DNA from 4 places in the Fictibacillus sp. NRS-1165 genome. Region 1 is predicted to be linked to each of the others. Evidence: riboswitches for the same ligand, from Rfam matches in the RefSeq annotation. Region 1 holds a riboswitch; each other region holds the start of a gene.
What was found. A riboswitch is a leader RNA that binds a small molecule or an ion and turns the genes downstream of it on or off. The one in region 1 is predicted to bind S-adenosylmethionine.

Region 1 (5,230 bases):
GAAAGCTTCTTCATATCCTTGAAAAATCCTTCATCGGTTAATCCCTTCTTTTTTCCTAAATTCATTCTTATTCACATAAAGACGATTTCTGCCGCATATCCTCATTCGTGTGCACAAAAGCCAAACCTGCTTAACATGTGCTTAATGATTGTGGATTAAAATGTTAGGGGTAAAGAATAGGAGTGAAAGGCCATGAAGACATACTGCTTTTTGCAGGAAAAAATGAATTCAGCGACCATTAACAAGCTCGTTCATAAAGCGAATGAGTACGAGGAATGCCAGATCTATTTTGAATTTGATAACTGCCAGATGAACGCCAAAAGCATACTCAGCATGAGCAAGCTTCGCGGAATTGCCGGGTTATGCTGCATATCTGCGCAAGGCCTGGATAAACAGGACGCACTGGAGGGTTTGAGACAGATTTGTGCAGGGAGAAATGGATCCCTCCATATAACGAATCGTTAAGATTTGAACATTAGAAAATCGAGCGGGATAGAAAAGGCAGGGCGAGGCGGAGATGCAGTGGGAATTTACTTGATATAGTAAGACAAATGGCCTTGTTGTCCATAAATTTTTCTTGGCCAATTTTTTTATTATCGATCTATTTACACTCGACATATAACGACGGGTTTTGATCCAAGCATTTCAGAAATCTGTCCAAGCCCAAAATAAAAAAGCTTGCACCTAATCATAGGGCAAGCTTTTTCATTTCTCTTTTCCTCCGCCCGATCGGTTTAAGTTATCCTTTCGCTTCTTCTTTAATGAGGGAAAACAGCTGATCCAATGCATTATTCAGCCGGCTTTTTTCCATTCGGCTGATGTAGGCTCCCTTCATCTCATCAAGCTTTTCGATACTGTCACAAAGAGAGTCAGCGGTCAGCTCCTCTTCAAAAAGTACCTTGCAGAATCCCTGCTTTTCAAATGATTGGGCATTCTCGATCTGATCCCCGCGGCTGGCTTCTTTGGAAAGGGGGATAAGAAGCATTGGTTTTCTGAGTGATAAGAACTCAAAAATTGAATTTGATCCTGCTCTTGAAACAACAAAGTGAGTGGCCGCAAGGAGATCAGGAAGTTCATCTGTTACATACTCAAACTGAACATAGCCGTTTCTTCTGATTGAACCATCCATCTGCCCTTTCCCGCATAGATGAACAATTTGATATCGGGGGAGCAGGGCATCCAGGCTTAATCGTACAGACTCGTTTATTTTTTTTGATCCGAGGCTCCCGCCCATAATCAGGATAATCGGCTTGCGGGAAGTAAAACCGCAAAAAGCCCTCCCATTTGCTGCGTTCCCTTTATGCAGATCTGTACGGATCACTGCACCCGCATATACTGCTTTACCGTTTGGGAGCTGGTCAGCGGTTTCGGGAAAGGTTGTACATACCTTCTTTGCGAAGGGAAGTGATAGCCGGTTGGCAAGCCCTGGGCTAAGGTCGGATTCATGTGTCACAATAGGTACCTTGTTCATCCGGCTCCCGAGTATTACAGGTACAGAAACGAAACCGCCTTTTGAAAAGACTACATCTGGTTTTATTGTCTTAATGAGCCGAAACGCTTCAAAAGCCCCTTTCACGACACGGAACGGTTCTTTAAAATTGTTCCAATCGAAATAGCGTCTAAGCTTTCCGGTTGAGATACTGTAATAGCGCACCCCATCAATGGATTCTGTCAGCTGCTGTTCAATTCCGCCTTTAGATCCGATGTAGCTGACGTCCCAGCCTTCTGCCAGGAACAAGGGAATCAGCGCCAGGTTGACAGAGACATGCCCCGCTGAACCTCCACCGGTAAACACAATTTTCCTGCCCAAACGTTCCACCCCTTTTAGTTATGTATTTCTATCATACCAAAAGCATTTGCCGCTGAATCTTGAAATATCTGAATAATGGTTGACGCTATCCATACTGCCATGATAGAGTTAGAATAATTTAATGAAGCTTATCAAGAGCGGCGGAGGGAAAGGCCCGATGAAGCCCGGCAACCTTCAGGCATACGTCTGAAAAGGTGCCAAATCCTTCAAAGGTAAAACTTTGAGAGATAAGAGACGGAACGGGAACCTAAAGCTCTCTTATCTTTATGATAAGGGGGTTTTTTGTACTAAAAAAATAAAGTGCTACATAACATGTTTCATTCTAATGAAATACTCTTATCCAGAGCGGCGGAGGGAAAGGCCCGATGAAGCCCGGCAACCTTCAGACACAGGTCTGAAAAGGTGCTACTACCTGCAGGAAAAGACCCTGGATGATAAGAGGAGGGCCGCTGCTGCAAACCTCTTCTTATGATGAGGTTTTTTCTTTTGCCTTCTGGCAGGTACTAATTATTCAGTCTTTTACTAAAAATTATAGATTACAGGGAGTGTTGACAATGAATGAAATTAAAATTGCATTGCTTGGATTGGGAACGGTTGGCACGGGTGTGTATTCATCCATTGTAGAAAGAAAAGGAGCTTTAGAAGAGTTGCTGGGAAAACATCTGAGGCTGTCCAGTATATTAATTAAGGATCCTTCCAAATCAAGGCCTACCGTAGGAGGGGTGCCGGTGACATCAGATTTTGAGAAGGCGATCGGGGAAGAAGCGCCAGATGTGGTCATCGAGGCCATCGGGGGGATTGAGCCCGCCCGAACCTATATCATTCAATCACTTGAAGCAGGCTGCCACGTGATTTCTGCCAACAAGGATCTAATCGCCCGTCATGGAGAGGAATTATCTGAACGTGCAGCGGAAAAAGGTGTGCGGTTTATCTATGAAGCAAGTGTAGGCGGCGGGATACCGATATTGAGAACATTGAGGGAGCTTTTAAGAATCAATCGGATTCAGCATGTGGAGGCCATTTTAAACGGGACGTCCAATTTCATTCTTTCACACATGAGAACGACCGGTTCTTCCTTTGAGGAAGCACTGAAACTGGCACAGCAAAAAGGATATGCAGAGCCGGATCCAACGAATGACGTTGAGGGCTTGGACGCCTTTTATAAGGCGATGGTGCTGAGTAAATGGATTTATGGCGTTCAGCCTTCCTGGGAAGAAGTGCAGGTTGAAGGGATTGGAAATGTGCTCCTTGAGGAGATTCAGCTGGCGGAGCAGATCGGACTTCGGGTGAAGCATCTCGTCCTTTTGAACGAAAGTCTGAATCTTGAAGTGAAGCCTGTATTTGTAGACAGTGATCATTCCTTATACGGAGTGGAAGGTGTCGATAATGCCGTCCGTATTCAGACCGATCTTCTCGGCTGTTTGACCTTGCAGGGGCCGGGAGCTGGGGCAGAAGCTACGGCAAGTGCCATCGTGGAAGATTTCTTATCCATTTATGAAACAGGAGAAGCGTACAGAGATAAACCGGCAGTATCGGCAGTAACACAAAAAAAACAGGAACAAGGAGATCGTACCTACCTTCTAATCGGTGACAAAGTAGATTTTACAAAAGATAGGGTGGCATCGCTTGAAAAGCATGGTACCATTTTAGACCGGACTTCTCTCAGGTTTTCTCATGCTTCTCTTGCTGCTTTGCTTTATGATGGCCCTCTGCCTTCAACACAGGATGATTTTATTCCGGTGAACAGCATCTATCCGGTCCGGCTTTCAAAAAGCAGCAGTGGAACAGAGAGAGAAAAAGTTCTTGTAGCCGAATAAAGATAGATCCGTGGAGAGCCCTTTTACTCTCTGCGGATTTTTTTATGTCATCAGGTTGACAATGAAAAGTATTTTACATATGATGGGAGTAATAAAAGGAAGGGAGTTGTGTGGATGAGCGTTCACGTTCTTAACTAATCGAATTGGATAGCTGGAGCAAAAAGACCGTGTTTGAATCGGTTTGTACCTTTATGTCTTTTTGCGGCCACCAATAGTTAAGAACAGCGGTCAGCATACAACATTTCTCATTTTCGTGTGCGTATTTAGTGCACCGAACGATGCCGCGCTCTTTGGGCGTATTTTTTATGCTTTTTACAGCTGCCAAAGCATAGGGCGAGGCTGTACAGAGAGGCGCATCCTTCTCCACGAAAATGATTAACAGGCAGAAATGACGGCGGTCCATTTCTGCCTTTTTCATTGGCATGTTCTGGCCCTGTTCCCGGAAGGAGGGACGGCAGGAACCATTCATAAAACATGGTGTAACGGTAATGTGTTAAAAAAAGAGGAGGCAACGACCATTGAACACCTTTACGAATAAAATGCTGGAATTCAATAAAATCAGAGAAATTCTGTCTGAGTATGCATTAAATGAACGTACCAAAAGAAAAATTCAGGAGCTTCTGCCTTCCGGAGAGCTGCCGGTTATTAAAGCTTGGCTGAGGGAAACAACAGAATCCGCGGCGGTTCTAAGAAAGTCAACCAGCGTTCCTATCGCGAACTTGAATGGAATCGAACATGTGATGTCGCTTCCGGATAAGGGTCTTCTCTTAAGCCCTGAACAGCTCCAGCTTATTTGCGGATTGGCAGAAAACGTACAGCGCATGCAGCGCTATATGAAAGATAAAGAATTTATTGCACCTGCCGTATCGGCTTATGCGTATTCTCTTTTTCCGCTGAAAGATCTCATAACCGAGATCCAGCGCTGTATACGGAATGGAAGAGTGGATGACGGAGCCAGTAAGCCGCTTGAAAAGGTTAGAAAAAGAATGAATGCGTGTGAGGAAAAAATCAAATCCAAGCTCGAGCATATTTTGAAATCGCCGGCCTATCGGGATATGCTGCAGGAGCCGATGATTTCGATGAGAGAAGGCAGATACGCTATACCTGTAAAAAGTAAATTTAAGCGGAGCATGGATGGGCAAATCGTTGATTCATCTGCGAGCGGTTCCACCGTTTTTATTGAACCAAAAGAGGTCCGAAAGCTGCAGGATGAGCGTCAGCTTCTGCAGTCAGAGGAAGATATCGAAACTGCGAGGGTGCTGGGCACATTAACGGGCCTGGTGGCAGGCTATAAAAAGGAGATCTCCGTTAATATCGAGGGTATGCTTCATTATGATTTTATCTTTGCCAAAGCTAAATACAGCCTTGCCATTAATGGAAGGGAAGTGTCGCTTAATCTTAAAAAACGGACCATCCTCCATGAGGGGCGGCATCCGATGCTCGGAAGCCAGGCTGTCCCGTTGAATATAAGACTCGGTGAAGACTTTGGAGCACTCGTCATTACGGGTCCGAACACCGGAGGGAAAACGGTAGCTATAAAAACAGCAGGGCTGCTGACGCTGATGGTTCAGTCGGGGCTTCATATCCCTGCGGGAGAGGGAAG
Region 2 (5,230 bases), on a different contig from region 1:
GATGCTGAACTCATACAGAACCAAAAGCGGAATCGTGACCAGAAAATCGGACATGAAATCTGGCGGCGTAATCAGAATGGCGATCAGTACTAAAACAAAATAAGCGATCCTCCGTGCTTTTGACAGAACTTGTGGATTTGCGAGTCCGACTGAAGTCAGGAACATAACAACGAGAGGAATCTCGAACAAAAAGCCAAACGGCAAAGTAAGATTTATCATAAACCGGAAATATTTCTCTGATGTGAAGAAGGTCTGAAACTGCCCATGTGACAAAGAAAGCAGAAAATCCAGCACCATCGGATAAACAACGAAGTAACCGAAAGCAAGGCCGGCGATAAACAACAGGAATAAAGCCGGTATGTAGGACAATGTGGTCTTCGCTTCATGTTTAGAGAGAGCCGGCTTCACAAACATCCAGATTTGGTGCGCGGCCACCGGAATCGTCAATGCAATGGAGATGACACCGGATATCATAAAATACACCCACAGAATATCACTTGGGCCCAGAACCGCGAGTTTCTCATCCAGATCCCTGATCAGCCAGTGATAGATGTCCTGGACATAAATAAAAGAAACGATGAAAAATAAAGCAAATGTTCCCAAGGTAATAATCATCCGTTTTCGAAGCTCACTCAGATGATCCACTAGCAGCATATCTACATCCTTCAAAGTTTTCACCTCACCGAAATAAGAGAAAGGAGATGACGACGGCCATCCCCTTCTTCTATTATTTTTGTTCTGCTCTTTCTTCCTTTTCGTCCGGACTCATCAAATCTTTGGCAGAGTTCTTAAATTCCCTGAGTGTGCTGCCAAACGCCCGTCCGATCTCAGGAAGCTTGGAGGGCCCGAAGATGATTAACGCAATCACTAACATGATAACCAAGCCAGGTATACCGATATTTTGAAACATTGCATTTCCTCCTTAAGGTTCGATGCCCTTACGATCGTTCATCTCCTACCATAAAGAAGTTTTGTTGAGGAACTGTGAAGAAAAATTTAACATTTAATAAATTTAATAGGCTAGTCAATAAAAGTTGGTTTTCGTGGAGTGTGATGGAACCGGCTAGTGGAGGCAACCGCCGTCCCTTATACCATATTAATCGCCCGTGCCGCCACTACGACAAGCGTAACCAGTGATATCATCGATTGTGTCATCATCAGAAGTTTCGCCCGCCGGGAATATACAGCTGTATCCGCCGGGCTGAAGGCGATACTTGTATTGAACGCTACAAATAAATAATCAAGAAAATTCGGCTTCCATCCTTCCCACTCAGGAAAAGACGAAGTCATCTGGGGAAAAACAATTTCCGGTTTTCCTGGATTTTCGGAATTTCTTCGTATGGGACCACCTTGATCAATCTCCCAGTACCATATGGAAAAAATGAGCACATTCGCCGACCATAGAAGAGCGGCGCATTGAAACAGTTCAGCTGCGCTCGGTTTACCAAAAAATAAAGAACTTACCAAATCCACCATACTGCTCATCAGAGCGAACGTTAAAAATAGAACCCGAAGGATGGCAAACTTCCTTGACCATAAATCATGTTCGGAGCTAACCGCGAAAAGTAAAGGAATATAAAGAATAAAGGCTATACAATAGACCGGCCAGTTCGGGCCGATTGTCACCGTATTGGATAGAAGTTTAAACAGGATTCCGATGATGACGATCGCAACATCAGACGGCCAGCGGTAGTCTTTGTGCTTACTCATTTTCCATTTCATAAAGACCGCCAACTTAAAAAAAGGTAGTCAATATACAAAGACCTGCTTGTCCTCATATACCGCCACCTTATACTATGTCATCGAAAATAGAACGGTGATTCCGGCAACCTGTCATTCATTTGGGTATCCGGCTTTATTCAAAAAGCGGTATTTTCGGATCTCTGCCATTGATAACCAGTACCGTCTGAAGCTGGCCACGATGGTGGTAGATATGACCAAGGATTTCCAGCAGCCATTCGTATCTTGAATAGGAAACACCCCACCAGGAGGTCGTGACGGCTGACCATTCTTCAGTCGAAAAACGCGCCGTATTATCTTTTAAAAAGGCAAAATGAGCAAGCAGCGTCTCCTTTATCTCCTTTTTGGTCTGCGGCTGGTGCCTTTCATAGAACTCCTCCATCTCCTGCTGGGTGGCCTCATTCATGATCAGGAAATCCGCTTGGCAGATCACTGCCAGATGGGCCAGCAGTTCCCGTACCGTCCTTTTCTTCTCTCCCAGTGAAAGTTCCAGGTCACTTTCATTTAAAAACTCCAAGATTTGAACAATCGACTGGTTGGTGATCTCAAGCTGATGCATAATTGGCTTTACGAATTCCATGAAATCTCCTTTCTGTCTTCACATAAACAAAAAAACCCTCGATTAAGGGTTTCATAGTGAAAATTAAACGCCTGTGCGTCGATGCTGGTTGTTCGCCTTTTTCGTCTGCTGGCTTTTCATTGGTTTCGTTGATTTAACTGGGTTGGTGGAAAGCTTCCCACTGGCTTGATGCTGCTTTTTTTCAGCCAGCTTTTGCTTGATTGCTTCCTGATAGCTCAGCTTTTTAGGCTGCCCGTTCGTTTCAGATGACATATATCCTACCTCCTTATGCCGTGTAGATCATATTGTCATGATATCGTCTTCTGCACGTTTTGTCTGCAATTTTTTTACACATGAACAGTCCGTTTTCGGTGCATCGACAAGTTTTCTAGGAAAAAAGTCATTGACAATGATTTGAAACCCTGCCATAATACGAAGTAATTTGATATGAGTACACTCTTATTAAGAGCAGGTGGAGGGAATTAGCCCTATGAAGCCCGGCAACCATTCATGCTGAATAGCCAGCATGAAAACGGTGCTAAATCTAACAGCGAAAGCTGAGAGATGAGAGGTCAGCGGATTTATACTGAAGCCCTCTGTCTCTCTTTGAAGACAGGGGGCTTTTAGTTCGACTCCACGCTCTCCAAGGCAGTGTAGGTTTATCAAAAAAATACATGGGGGTTGGGGAACCAATGAGATTAAAAAAATGGGGATTATTATTACTGGGAGCACTGATTGCAGCAGCATTAACGGCATGCGGATCATCAAGCACGAGCGGCGATGGGAAAAATCCGGAAAAATTGACCGTCGGCGCCTCAAATGTACCACACGCCGTCATATTAAAAGAGGCCGTTCCGTTGCTGAAGAAAAAAGGAATTGATCTGAAGATCGTTAAGTTCCAGGATTATGTTCTGCCAAACAAAGCACTCTTCAATAAAGAGATCGATGCAAACTACTTCCAGCACATTCCTTACCTGGAACAGCAATTAAAAGAAAACCCTAAGTATAAATTTGAAAACGCCGGAGCGATCCACATCGAACCAATGGGCGTTTACTCTAAAAAATACAAATCGCTAAAAGAATTGCCAGACGGTGCAAAAGTCATCCTTAGCAATTCCGTTGCTGAGCATGGCCGTATCCTTTCAATCTTTGAAAAAGCTGGCTTGATCAAGTTGAAGGCTGGGGTCGGCTACAAAGCACAGTTGAAAGACATCGTTGAAAATCCGAAGCATCTGAAATTCAAAGCAGACATCGAGCCAGCTCTTTTAACAAAAGCCTACCAATATAACGAAGGTGACGCGATCGTCATCAACACGAACTATGCGATTGATGCAGGACTCAATCCGAAGAAGGATTCCATCGAGCTCGAAGGAACAGATTCTCCGTTTGCCAACATTATCACTGTTCGTAAAGGCGACAAAGACAAAAAAGCAGTCAAGACCCTCGTTGAAGTGCTTCATTCCAAACAGATCCAATCATTTATTGAAAAAGAATACAAAGGCGCTGTACTTCCGGTGTCCGAATAAGAAAAAATGCCTGGAGAATAATCTCCAGGCATTTTTCGTTTTGACGTGTTTGGCACGTAAAACGGGAAAAGTGGACTGTAAATGTTGAAAAGCCGCATGTAACTCCCGAAAAGTGGACCGTAAACCATAAAAACCGGCTTGTAAATCAACTGGCCCTTCAAGGAAAACGCATTTTTAGCCGGACACCGTTCCACGATGATCATATGCGATTGTAACGTTGGCTTTGATCCTTTCTTTAACCCCATCCGGCAGATACAAATACGGCTCTGCTGCCTCATGATTCATCCATGCTACTTCCTCGATCTCATCGGGACTCAGGATCCCCATTTCACCGCCAATGATTTTTCCGAGGAACGTAAAGAAAATCACATGATGGCCTCTTTCTTCAAAGAAGGCTTCAGATACTCCAAATAAATGTTGCAGCTCAACCTCCAGACCCGTTTCTTCTCTTACTTCACGGATCGCACCTTGTTCGAGTGTCTCCCCCTCTTCCACAGCTCCCCCTGGGAGTGTGTAGTAGGATTCTTTTTCTCCGTAGTTTTTAACCATTAGAATATTTTCTGACTCTTCATCCCATAACAGCACATAGACGACATCAACTCTCTTCATTTCATGCTCCCCTCTAAGCGTTTTCTTCTTATTTCTTCTCCACGATCAGAAAACCTCTTTTTGTCATCAAATGACCATTGATGTTCAGGGGGAAAATAAAAAGAACTTCCCTGTACGGAAAGTTCTTTTATAACACCCGCCTCTTAATTCACCTTAACCGTGCGCGCGATCGCAATGAGGCTCAACAGCTGTTCTACGGCCGGTTTTTGGCTTTTGTACACGTCAAGAAGCTCCAGTTTACGCTTAAGGATATCTACTTGTAATAGTTCCTTGACGTTAAAATCAAACATATAGAGATTTTCCTTTACTATTTTATGCATGATCTCCGCTACTGCCTTGTGTTCAGGATGTCCATATTCTCCATACAGGTTATGGGTTACAATTTTTTTATAATCCCGTTCATTAACCACTCTTGAAAGGTCTTCCTCCAGTTTTGGGCGGTTCACGTGCTCCGTCCAGGCATCTTTATAAGCCCACATTTCATATTCTGCTCCAACGAGTTGCATAGCCCGTTCAAACTCTTGCCGCCTTTCCTCATTATCTCCATCCGTTACACATACTACTTTCCATCCTTCTTCTTGGATCAATTCATCTCCGCCGAAGATTAGTTCATCATCCGGATGAGCAACGACCATTAGTTTATTGGTTTCTGCCATGATTTATTTCTGCCTCCTGCATGATATCAAGTAATATCTAGTTATCCGTTTCCCTTTCACGGCTGCCATTAAACTTGCTCAGTCTATGAATGCAATAGGTGCTTTGAGGGAATAAACCTAGTATATTTCACAACGCAGGG
Region 3 (5,230 bases), on a different contig from region 1:
AAAATATTATATTAAAATAAAAAAGAGCCACTTTTTGTGGCTCAACAAGTATTATTGTTTTGCAAACAGAAGAGCATTTGCCCCTTTTACCTTTGTGTTGGGAATAATCTCCGAACCATCTCGCTGAATTCTTTAACGAAACCTGTCACAGGTTTTCCGGCTTGAATATCATTCACGTATTTTTGAACACGATCAAAAAAATCAGGGTTGGTAGATACAAATACGTCGTTAATATCAGGATCTGTACTTTTTACTCTGTCTGCTATTTTTTTCTCGGTTTGCTTTGTCAGCTTGCCGTTATCTCCATCCTCTAAAACAGCTGCCACATAGGCATTATCATCCGTAACGATGACGTTCGCCTGACGCACTTCTTTAAGCTGGACTACTTGATCGGCTGCTTCATCAGCCACATCCAGCCGATTATCTTGGTTCTCATTGTTACCTGTATTTTCGTCAGTACTGATGTTCCTCATATTTTTGTTTGCATTATCCATTCCCTGCTTGTTATCTCGGCCATTCGTACAGGCTGTTAAAACAGCGATCATGAAAACGATAACCATAAATTGAATCAGATTGAGTTTCTTATTCATACAGAGTTCTCTCCTTTCTTTATATCGTTAGCTTTTGGAAAATATTCTGTATTATGCATGAAAAGAGGAAAAGATCCGTTTTGGTAATAATCAACTTAATTGATTCAATGGTTTTTAGACAAAATAATATGGTTCAGAAATGGACAAAAATTTAAAGAGGTGAGGTAATGAAAGCCAATTTGAATACCATTTTACCAATTATCGCTTCAGTAGGAGTTGGCATTGCGGCGTATCAAATGATGAGTGGTAATGGCGGGAAAATGAAAAACATGATGCCGCTTGCTTCAGATATGATGGGAATGGGCATGCAGGGACAGAGTCAACAACAGTCCAATAATCAATAATGCATTTTTAGTCATACCTGATATTTATAGCAGGTATGCGATTCTGTCAGGAGGGGACAAATGATGAATCCTAAACATGATACTCATGGCCGGAAAAGAATTCTTGCCTCCAATCTGCAAGAGGGCCAAGACAAAATAATCAGTGAAAATTCAGGTCCGTCTGCTTCATCTGCTGATTTTGTGGAAGATGAGACCAGTCAGATGCTCACAAGTAAAAATAACAGATAGATCAATCAAAAAGCAGGCATTTATATGCCTGCTCCAATTTCTGTATATCAGGTCAACAATTAATTTTAATTAACACTGTTTCTGTCCCTCCCCTGCCACTTACCGTACAGCCAGGATCGGTACTTTTATTTTGCAAGCACCTGAATTGTGCTCTGTGCCAATGCGAACTCAAAATCAGCGATAAGGTCTTCAGGGTCTTCAAGTCCTGCTGAAAAACGGAAAAGTGTATTGGTAATTCCTCTTTTCTTTCGTTCCTGCTCCGGCATGGCCGCATGTGACATTTTTGCCGGGTAAGACAAAATGGACTCCACTGCTCCAAGGCTCACCGCTAATACGGGTATCTGCAGATGTGACGTAAAAGATCTTACCAGCTGTTCGCTTTCCAGCTCAAAGGAAAAGACTGCTCCAGGACCCTCAGCCTGCCGGCGCTGCAATGAATAGCCGGAGTGCTCTTTCAGTCCTGGATAATGCACCTTTTTTACAAGAGGGTGATGATTTAAATACTCTGCAAGTTTGCCAGCTGCCTCTGAAGAATGGCGAAGACGGACATACAACGTTTTCAACCCACGCATGAGGAGCCATGCATCCTGGACTCCCAGTACTGCTCCAAAAGAATTCTGCAGAAAATAAAGGCGTTCTGCGAGCTCTTCATCCTTAACAACCGCTAGCCCCGCAACCACATCACTGTGGCCGGCAAGAAACTTTGTCGCGCTGTGAAGAACGATATCCGCTCCCAGCGATAAAGGCTGCTGAAGAGCAGGGGTTAAGAACGTATTATCTACAAAGGTGAGAGCTCCCTGTTGTCTGGCAAGCTCACTCACCGCTTGTATATCCGTTACTTTTAACAGCGGATTGGACGGTGTCTCGATATAGAATGCTTTCGTATTCGGCTGAACGGCTTGCTCTACTTCTTTCAAATCGGTCATATCAACAAACGTATGGGTAATTCCGAGCCGTGTGAGCACTTCCGTAACCATTCGGTAAGTTCCCCCGTAAACATCTTCCGAAATGACAACATGGTCACCTTGTGACAGGAGGAGAAAAGCGGTTGAGATTGCGGCCATGCCCGAAGAGAACGCGAAACCCCGACAGCCTCCCTCCAACTGGGCGATCTGCTCTTCCAATGCTTCTCTTGTCGGATTGGCTGATCGGCTATAGTCATATTTTCCGAACTGGTCAAGATCCTCTTGGTGGAACGTCGAGGAAAGATGCATAGGTACACTGACCGCGCCGGTAACAGGATCCGTCTTATGCTTATGATGCAGCAATTTCGTTTGAAAGTTATAACAGGAATAGTCACTCATGGGTGATTGCCTCCTTTTGAACGATTTGAAGTGCTTGCGTCAAGTCTTCTATCAGGTCCTTTTCATCTTCAATTCCAACTGACAGCCGCAAGAGACGGTTGCACACCCCTCTCTGGATGCGTATATGATCCGGAATGTCGGCATGTGTCTGAGTAGCTGGGTAAGTAACAAAGCTTTCTACACCGCCTAGGCTTTCCGCAAACGTGATCAGTGAAACCGCCTTTAGGAAATCAGGTACCCATTCTTCTCGTTGAAGCCGAAAAGAGATCATTCCACCTCTTCCGGGATACAGCACATCCGCGACAGCTTCATGTCCTCGGAGAAAATTGACGAGCTCCCTGGCGTTTTCCTCATGCTTTTTCATTCTTAAAGCGAGGGTTTTCATTCCTCTCATCAACAGCCAGGCGTCAAACGGACTTAATACTGCACCTGTGGCATTATGTTGGTAGGACAATTCTTCACATAGTTCCTCTCCTTTCGCAGCAACGAGCCCTGCGAGTACATCGTTGTGTCCCCCAAGATATTTGGTCGCACTATGAATGACGATATCTGCTCCAAGTTCGATCGGTTTTTGAAGCAAAGGCGTGTAGAACGTATTGTCAACAATAACGAGGAGGCCGTGTACCTTTCCAACAGCAGCTATCGCTTGGATATCGCAGGTTTCCATTAAAGGATTTGTAGGGGTCTCAAGAAAAATGGCTTTTGTTTTCTTTGTTATTGCCTGCTCAATTTCAAGGGGATTTGCGGTGTCAACGTATTTACAGGACAACCCCCATTTTTTATAGCCTTCCTCCAGTAACCGATAAGTCCCCCCATATAAATCGCTGGATACGATCCATTCATCCCCTGACTGAAAAAGGGAAAGAATGGTGGCAATCGCGGCCATTCCCGAACTGCAAGCGAAGCCTTGGTCCGCTCCTTCCAGATCTGCTATTGCCTGCTCCAGCAGCTGCCGTGTTGGATTGCCGGTCCGTATGTAATCATACCCGCTTGATTCTCCTATTCCAGTATGCCGATAAGCTGTGGAAAAATAGACGGGGGGATTGACTGATCCTGTGCGGTCTTCACTTCGGTTTCCGATCTGTGCAAGCTTTGTCTCCGTTTTATACATGGGAATCCTCCTAAAAATAAAATAAAAAAGCCTTCTAAGAAGAAGACTTTTGAGAAATATCAATTGTCGTTCTTCTTATCTTTCAAGTTCATTCACGAACTTGATGGACTTAGCACCTTTTCAGCCATCCGCGGCTGAAGGTTGCTGAGGTATCATCGGGCCATTCCCTCTACCTCTCTTGATAAGAAAACAAATCACGTATCAAATTGTACTTATTACTCTACATTAGTTTTCAGAATGTTTCAATAGGAATCGTAAAAAACTTTACGTGCGATTATTTCATTTTTACTTCATGAGTTAAGTCCCTTTTACAAAGCATTAAGAACCGTCTCTTAAACCTAAGGAAATAGTCGGTATAATACAGGAAATGAAGCAGAGAACATTAACCTGTTTTTTTAAAAATTAAAATGTTTTTATCAGTTTCGTAAAATATTAACAATGGTAATATTTATATAATACTGATATTAAGGGAGTCCAATACGTTGCATCAATTGTTTATTAACTCAAAGGAACAATTATTTATATTGCTTCCGTTCACTAGGATAAACGTTTTTCCGTTCGGAATGAAAGGCAGATGAATGAACCATGCTATCACCAACGTCATATTTTGGGTGATAGCATGTTTACATTTGTTCTGTTATATATGGCTCTGCCTTGGCTTGCAGCTCTATTTCTTGTCTATAAAGACTACAGACTTCTTTTAGTGATTTCCCCCATTACCTCAGTCATCGCTTTCATCATTAATGGCTGGGGAACTCACTTTCATTTTTGGAGAGTCGCGCCTTATTCTATGGATCAATACATTTCTGCCATGCCGTATAATCTGGGCATTTATCCGGTGATTTGCTCATACATGATTTATTTCATCTCTGTTTCCAAAATCGATGATCTTCTTCTCATTTTTGTATTCACCTTAGGCACGACTGGTTTAGAATATCTTTCGTTGTATAGAAACCATATTGTTTATGATCATGGCTGGACAATTTATTGGACATTTATTTCCTATTTGATTCCTTATTTTCTGGTATACGGCTATTACCGGCTGCTTACTAGAAAGGATGATATAAACTCATTCCGAAAGCTCCGGCATTAAACGAGTGGATACACCAATTCGATTCCAAGCATTAATCGCAACGATCTGCATGATGATTTCCGCGATTTCCTTTTCACTAAAATGTTTTGCCACTTCCTCGTAGATATCATCTGGAACATGTGTATCGGCTACAAGTGTGACCGATTCAGTCAGCGCAAGAACCGCTCGTTCTACAGCTAAAAAAAATGGTGTTTCCCGCCAGCCATTAAGGGAGTAGATCCGCTGTTCGGTCTCCCCCATTATACGTGCATCCTTCATGCGCATATCAATACAATAGGCGCACCCATTGATCTGGGAGGCACGAATTTTTATGAGCTCTTTCAGTTTAGGGTCCAAACTTGCAGACATCACATATTGTTCAAGTTTTAACATTGCTTCATAACCCTCTGGATTGACCATCCCTAATAAAAATCTTCTTTCCATGCTTAACTCCTCCTCATTTTTTCGTTGCACTGCTATGACAGATCTTTACATTCATTTGTGACAAATTCAATAAAATTGTTTCTGTTTGAATGCTTGCATGTGAAGAAGGGTTGACAAACTGCTTATCAGCGCTAATA
Region 4 (5,230 bases), on a different contig from region 1:
ACAAATTTTGAACCTTCGTTTTTTCTGACGGTGTCTTGATGCCCAAGGTTTGAATGATTTCAACAGCCTTTTGCTTTTCCGCCCGGCGGTCCAGAAAGCTGAACACTTTGGTGAATTGGCCAAGATTAGCAGCTGTTAAATTGGCAGCTACTGATTCCTCAACCAGGATCCCCTCTTTTCTCCGTTCTTCAGGAACAAGAGCCATCCCCTGCCTTACCGCCTGATGCGGATTTTTCAGCTTCAGTTTCCGCCCATTGAGAAAAACATCGCCAGCGGTAATCTTCGTACAGCCGAACAGCGTTTTGCACAGCTCTGTTTTCCCTGCACCTACAAGTCCCGCAATCCCGATAATTTCACCGGCGCGGACAGTTAAGTTCAAATCCTTGATCTTCTCGGCGTCGGAAAGCCCTTTTACCTCCAGAACGATTTCACCCACTTTGCCGTTTAAGAAAGGAAACTGCTCATCCAGCGACTTTCCGAGCATTTGCTCGATAACCCGATGGATCGACGTCTCACTGATGTTTTCTTTTATGACCAATTCACCGTTCCTCATCACCGTGATATCGTCGCAGATCTCAAATATTTCAGGGAGACGGTGAGAAATGAAAATTATTCCTACATTTTGTGCCTTCAGGTTTCGCACGATACGGAACAGCTCGTTCGTTTCTGAGTGGCTCAACGGTGCAGTCGGTTCATCCAAAATAAGAAAACGGCATTGTGCTGATACGGCACGGGCAATGAGCACCATCTGTTTTTGTGCAAGAGTCAGTTCACTGACCAGCATTTTAGATGAAACGCTGATGTTCATCTCTTCTAAAATTCGCGTGGCTTTCTTATGCAGCGGTTTCCAACCTACCAGCTGCTTTCTGCCCATTTCGTTGACCAGACCATGGAGCAAAATGTTTTCTCCAACCGTTAAATAGGGGATCAGAGCGGTATCTACCTCTTGATGCACGATTTGAATTCCCTCTTCCAAAGCATCCCTCGGTGAAGTGATGACCGCTTTCCTTCCGTCCAAATGAATCTCACCCGTATAATGGCTGTAAGCCCCTGACAGAACCTTCATGAGAGTCGACTTTCCAGCCCCATTTGCCCCGATCAGCGCATGAACCCGTCCAGTCTCACTGGCAAAGCTCACATGATTCAAAGCCTTTACCCCCGGAAACTCGATACTTATATCCTTCATCTCCAACAGAGCCATCCGCTTCTCCCCTTTCCTCAAAGCAAACACTCTCTTCAGCTTAGAAAGAGAGCGCGCGTTATCATTTAATACTTGATTTACTTAAAGTTACTTTTGGTAGTGATCCTTCAGCGTCTTCATCCAATCTTCTTCAAACGCTTCGGATTTTCCCCAGCCTTTAATTTCCTTGGACAGGTTTACCATGTTCACGCCTTCGTTTGACTTTTGAAGATCCTTTTGTGAAACCAAAGAAGCCTTCAGATCATACGTTGGTGGGGTTTTTTCTCCAGCAAGCTTTTTGGAAAGAATTCTCATATCCACTGCTCCAATAAGCTTAGGATCAACAGCTGCTGTGTATTTCCAAGGGCTGTCCTTCTTCTGGATCTCTTGAAGGTCTGCGTTGGAGACATCGATTCCATAGATTTTAATCTCGTTGCGTCCAGCTTCTTTAATCGCACGTGCGGCCCCGATCGCAAAGGCATCCCAGGTGGCAAATACCGCGTCGATTTCGCCTTTTTTATGTTTGTTGAGCATCGCTGTTACCGCATTTTGCGTCTGGACTGATGTATCCGCTGAAGCGACTCCAAAGCGCTCGATTTCTTTGATTCCCGGGTTGTTCTTTAATGTCTCTTTATAAACGGCATTGCGTCGCACCATCGGCGGGAACCCGTCGACCCAGAGGTACACGATGTTGGCTTTCCCTTTATTTTCTTTCACGAGCTGATCAAGGGCAAGCTTGGCAAGAGCCTCATCATCTTGAGAAGTCAGAGTGACACCATCTACTTTTGCGAGGTCTGGATTGGAATCGAATGTCACGACGCTCTTTCCTTTTTCCCGCAGCTTCTTAATGTCGTTAATGGTAGCTGCATCGTCACCGTGAGAGATGATGAAACCATCGTAATTCTCCTCGGCCGCCTGGGCGATCGCATCGTGAAACTTGGCGGTATCACCGTTTGCTGTATAGGTATCAACCGTAAAACCAAGTGCCTCTCCTTCCGCTTTAGCGCCGGCTAAAAACTGTGCCGTATGATCATCACCACCGATTTTGCGGATGACCTTGATCCGTGCTCCCTGTCCTTTAGCAAACCGCTTCGGCACGTTATCAAACGACACCTTCTCATGTTTTCGGGCGTTAATCGTATCGCTGCCGGATGAACACCCTGTTAATAAAAGTGATAAAGCGACCACTGAGACAGCCGCGCTTTTAATGAATTTTTTCATTTCCCCAACTCCCCATTTTTTGTATCCTACTCTCTTCAAGGTGATTTTGTACAGGCAACAAGCCCATGTCCACGAAAAAAAAACCTCTCCGGAAAAGAGAGGTTTCATCGTTTTTTTATGTATACCGATTCCGTCCTCTCTTATCTCTCAAAACAGCCTGCTGTTTTGCTGGAATTAGCACCAATTCCATTACGGAACGGTTGCTGGGCGTCATAGGGCCAGTCCCTCTGCCACTCTTGATAAGAGAATGAATATTTATTTTTTTGAAAATATAGTTATTACTTTAATCGGCAGAAGGGGGAAAGTCAATAATTTTTTATAGAATTCCGAGGAAGCAGCAGGATTGTTCTTTGTGTATCTTCTTAACTGTAAAAAACCTCTCCGGCAAGAGAGGTTTGCCACTTAGCCCATTTGATCCCCGCCAAAAATCGCCACATTCTGCACCTCCGTACCAAACTCCCGGCCGTTCCACTTCATGGTGGTCTGCACATAGCCGAGGCGGTCGGCGTTATATCGGCCGGCGATGTTTTGGTAAGCGAGCAGCTCATAGACCCCATTTCGGTCAAAATCAACAGGGTAAAGGCCGGCTAATGGAGAGACAAAGCCCTGGATCGGTGATTTTAACGTTCCATCCGCATTATAGATCTCCGATAGATATTCCTTGTTTTTTGTACTTAGATCGATGATGAATGTTTGGCGCACATTAATGCTGTTGACCTGGGCTTTATATTGGTTCAGGTAAAAGACACTGTACTTGTATCTGTTATTGAAAACCTCGGAGTCAAATAGCGGTCGGAATTGTCCGTTTCTGAAGGCGAAGATATAGGCGTTGATCATCCCGCCGCTGCCTCCCGTATCCATGACCACCATGATGTCTTCTACCTTATCCCCTGTAAAATCGCCAAGAAAGAGGGTAGGATTGTATCCTGAATTTTCTTTGAGCGGAATCCTTGTGTACCTGTTCGTTCTTCCGTCCTGAACGACGGCTTCAATGTTCACCCAGTACGGACTGTGCGGTGTTTTTTCAGCCATGAGATAAACCGTATCAATCGCACCGTCGCCGATTACATTTCCCCTTTTTATATCAACTTCCTGCCGCTGTCTGTACATTCGTGGTCCCCGCCTTTCGATTTCAATAAAACAGTATATGCACAATTGTCTTGTTTTGGTTTTTATCCAGCAATCGTGATAAACTACATAAAAATAACGCCGTTCAAGCGGCAAGCAGGTGCAATCGTGGATATTAAACAATTACAGTATTTTATTGAAGTAGCCAAATATAACAGCTTCACCCGGGCAGCTGATGCTCTTTTCATAACCCAGCCGACCATCAGCAAAATGATCAAAAATCTGGAGGACGAGCTTGGCGTCGTTCTCTTTGACAGATCGCGAAAAGGACTGACCTTGACGGATGCCGGACGGACCATTTTTGAGCAGGCGAAGCTCGTCGATAAAGCGTTCAACAATCTGGAAATGGAGCTGGATAACCTCGTCGGCTTAAAAAAGGGGCATATCAGGATCGGTCTTCCTCCCATCTTTGATCCTCGTCTCTTTCCAAAATTGATCGGCAGTTTTCACGGTAAATACCCTCACATCACGTTTGAACTCGTGGAGGATGGATCGAAGAAAATTGAGGAAGAAGTCGCCAGCCTTCAGCTGGATATAGGGGTGATCGTATTGCCCACAAACAATGACATGTTTGAGTATTTTGCATTTATGGAAGAGGATTTGCGGCTGATTATCCACCCGGATCACCCGCTGGCGGACCAGGAGGAAATCAATCTTGTGGAGCTCAGCAACGAATCATTTATCCTGTTCAACAAGGATTTTGTGCTTCATGACCGCATCATCTCTTCCTGCAATCAGGCGGGGTTCAGTCCTCATATAACATCCGAAAGCTCGCAGTGGTCGTTTATCGAGGAAATGGTCATCTGTAAATTGGGTGTATCTCTTCTTCCTGAGAGCATCTGCCGGCATCTGTCTGAGGAAGTGCTTGCGATTAAAGTCATCAACCCTTCCATCAGCTGGCACCTTGCCTTGATCTGGAATAAAGATCAATACTTATCCTTTGCTGCAAAAGAGTGGCTCAACTATGCAAAGGAACAATTAGCAGAGGGTTAAAAAAGAAAGGCGGTTCCCCTTAGGGAGCCGCCTTTTTCCTATTCAATGTTCATACTTTTTATGTATAGGTGAAAGCATTTACATAGATTCTGTCTATGTAAAGGATAAAAAATTACAATTGTACTTCCTTTTCCTGGAGGAGTACACTTGGTACCTGTAAGAGAGAAACTCATAAAAAGTATCCCCGGTGACAGCAAGATGTACATGAAGAAAGGAAGATTGTTTTGGAAGCTAAAAAAACAAGCGAAAGCCGTATTATAAATACAGATCAGGTTTTATCCTGCGACTTGAATAACTACAATACTTTATTTGGCGGAGTACTGATGAAAAAACTCGACGCTGCTGCGTCCTTATCGGCACGCCGGCATGCCCGTGTGAAAACATGTGTGACAGCATCAACCGATTCCATCGATTTCTTGCACCCCATTCACCAGACCGACTCCGTTTGTATTGAGTCCTTCGTCTCTTATACAGGAAAAAGCTCGATGGAGATTTTCTGTAAAGTAATTGCCGAAGATATCATTACAGGTGAAAGAAGAATTGCAGCTACAGCCTTTTTAACATTTGTTGCATTAGGTGATGACAAACGTCCGGTTGAAGTACCGGCTGTGATTCCTGAAACCGAAGAGGAAAAATTCCTTTTCAATACAGCAAGCGACCGCGCAGAAATGCGTAAGATCCGCAGAGCGCGAAGCAAAGAACTCGCTG

Region 2: it holds a riboswitch for S-adenosylmethionine, as region 1 does, so the genes downstream of both, ABHN01_RS23330 (MetQ/NlpA family ABC transporter substrate-binding protein) here and ABHN01_RS06915 (homoserine dehydrogenase) in region 1, are expected to answer to the same signal.
Region 3: it holds a riboswitch for S-adenosylmethionine, as region 1 does, so the genes downstream of both, ABHN01_RS21040 (methionine biosynthesis PLP-dependent protein) here and ABHN01_RS06915 (homoserine dehydrogenase) in region 1, are expected to answer to the same signal.
Region 4: it holds a riboswitch for S-adenosylmethionine, as region 1 does, so the genes downstream of both, ABHN01_RS04950 (sugar ABC transporter substrate-binding protein) here and ABHN01_RS06915 (homoserine dehydrogenase) in region 1, are expected to answer to the same signal.

What each region holds. Positions count from the first base shown of each region.
Region 1 is NZ_JBDPNU010000018.1:24,405-29,634, forward strand. It holds gene ABHN01_RS06900 (GNAT family N-acetyltransferase) at 1-41, shown strand, start outside; gene ABHN01_RS06905 (HPr family phosphocarrier protein) at 193-465, shown strand; gene ABHN01_RS06910 (undecaprenyldiphospho-muramoylpentapeptide beta-N-acetylglucosaminyltransferase) at 740-1,810, opposite strand; SAM riboswitch class I at 1,936-2,044, shown strand; SAM riboswitch class I at 2,144-2,251, shown strand; gene ABHN01_RS06915 (homoserine dehydrogenase) at 2,365-3,627, shown strand; gene ABHN01_RS06920 (hypothetical protein) at 3,758-4,051, opposite strand; gene ABHN01_RS06925 (endonuclease MutS2) at 4,146-5,230, shown strand, end outside.
Region 2 is NZ_JBDPNU010000077.1:4,562-9,791, forward strand. It holds gene tatC (twin-arginine translocase subunit TatC) at 1-654, opposite strand, end outside; gene ABHN01_RS23310 (twin-arginine translocase TatA/TatE family subunit) at 728-910, opposite strand; gene ABHN01_RS23315 (DUF1345 domain-containing protein) at 1,087-1,722, opposite strand; gene ABHN01_RS23320 (DinB family protein) at 1,856-2,320, opposite strand; gene ABHN01_RS23325 (hypothetical protein) at 2,384-2,572, opposite strand; SAM riboswitch class I at 2,756-2,870, shown strand; gene ABHN01_RS23330 (MetQ/NlpA family ABC transporter substrate-binding protein) at 2,992-3,825, shown strand; gene ABHN01_RS23335 (NUDIX hydrolase) at 4,000-4,434, opposite strand; gene ABHN01_RS23340 (PIG-L family deacetylase) at 4,578-5,090, opposite strand.
Region 3 is NZ_JBDPNU010000053.1:32,222-37,451, forward strand. It holds gene ABHN01_RS21020 (YhcN/YlaJ family sporulation lipoprotein) at 87-590, opposite strand; gene ABHN01_RS21025 (hypothetical protein) at 758-934, shown strand; gene ABHN01_RS21030 (hypothetical protein) at 998-1,162, shown strand; gene metC (cystathionine beta-lyase) at 1,288-2,466, opposite strand; gene ABHN01_RS21040 (methionine biosynthesis PLP-dependent protein) at 2,459-3,577, opposite strand; SAM riboswitch class I at 3,650-3,765, opposite strand; gene ABHN01_RS21045 (CBO0543 family protein) at 4,197-4,670, shown strand; gene ABHN01_RS21050 (carboxymuconolactone decarboxylase family protein) at 4,647-5,093, opposite strand.
Region 4 is NZ_JBDPNU010000013.1:17,456-22,685, forward strand. It holds gene ABHN01_RS04945 (sugar ABC transporter ATP-binding protein) at 1-1,201, opposite strand, end outside; gene ABHN01_RS04950 (sugar ABC transporter substrate-binding protein) at 1,289-2,401, opposite strand; SAM riboswitch class I at 2,539-2,647, opposite strand; gene ABHN01_RS04955 (hypothetical protein) at 2,804-3,577, opposite strand; gene cidR (cidABC operon transcriptional activator CidR) at 3,638-4,522, shown strand; gene ABHN01_RS04965 (acyl-CoA thioesterase) at 4,747-5,230, shown strand, end outside.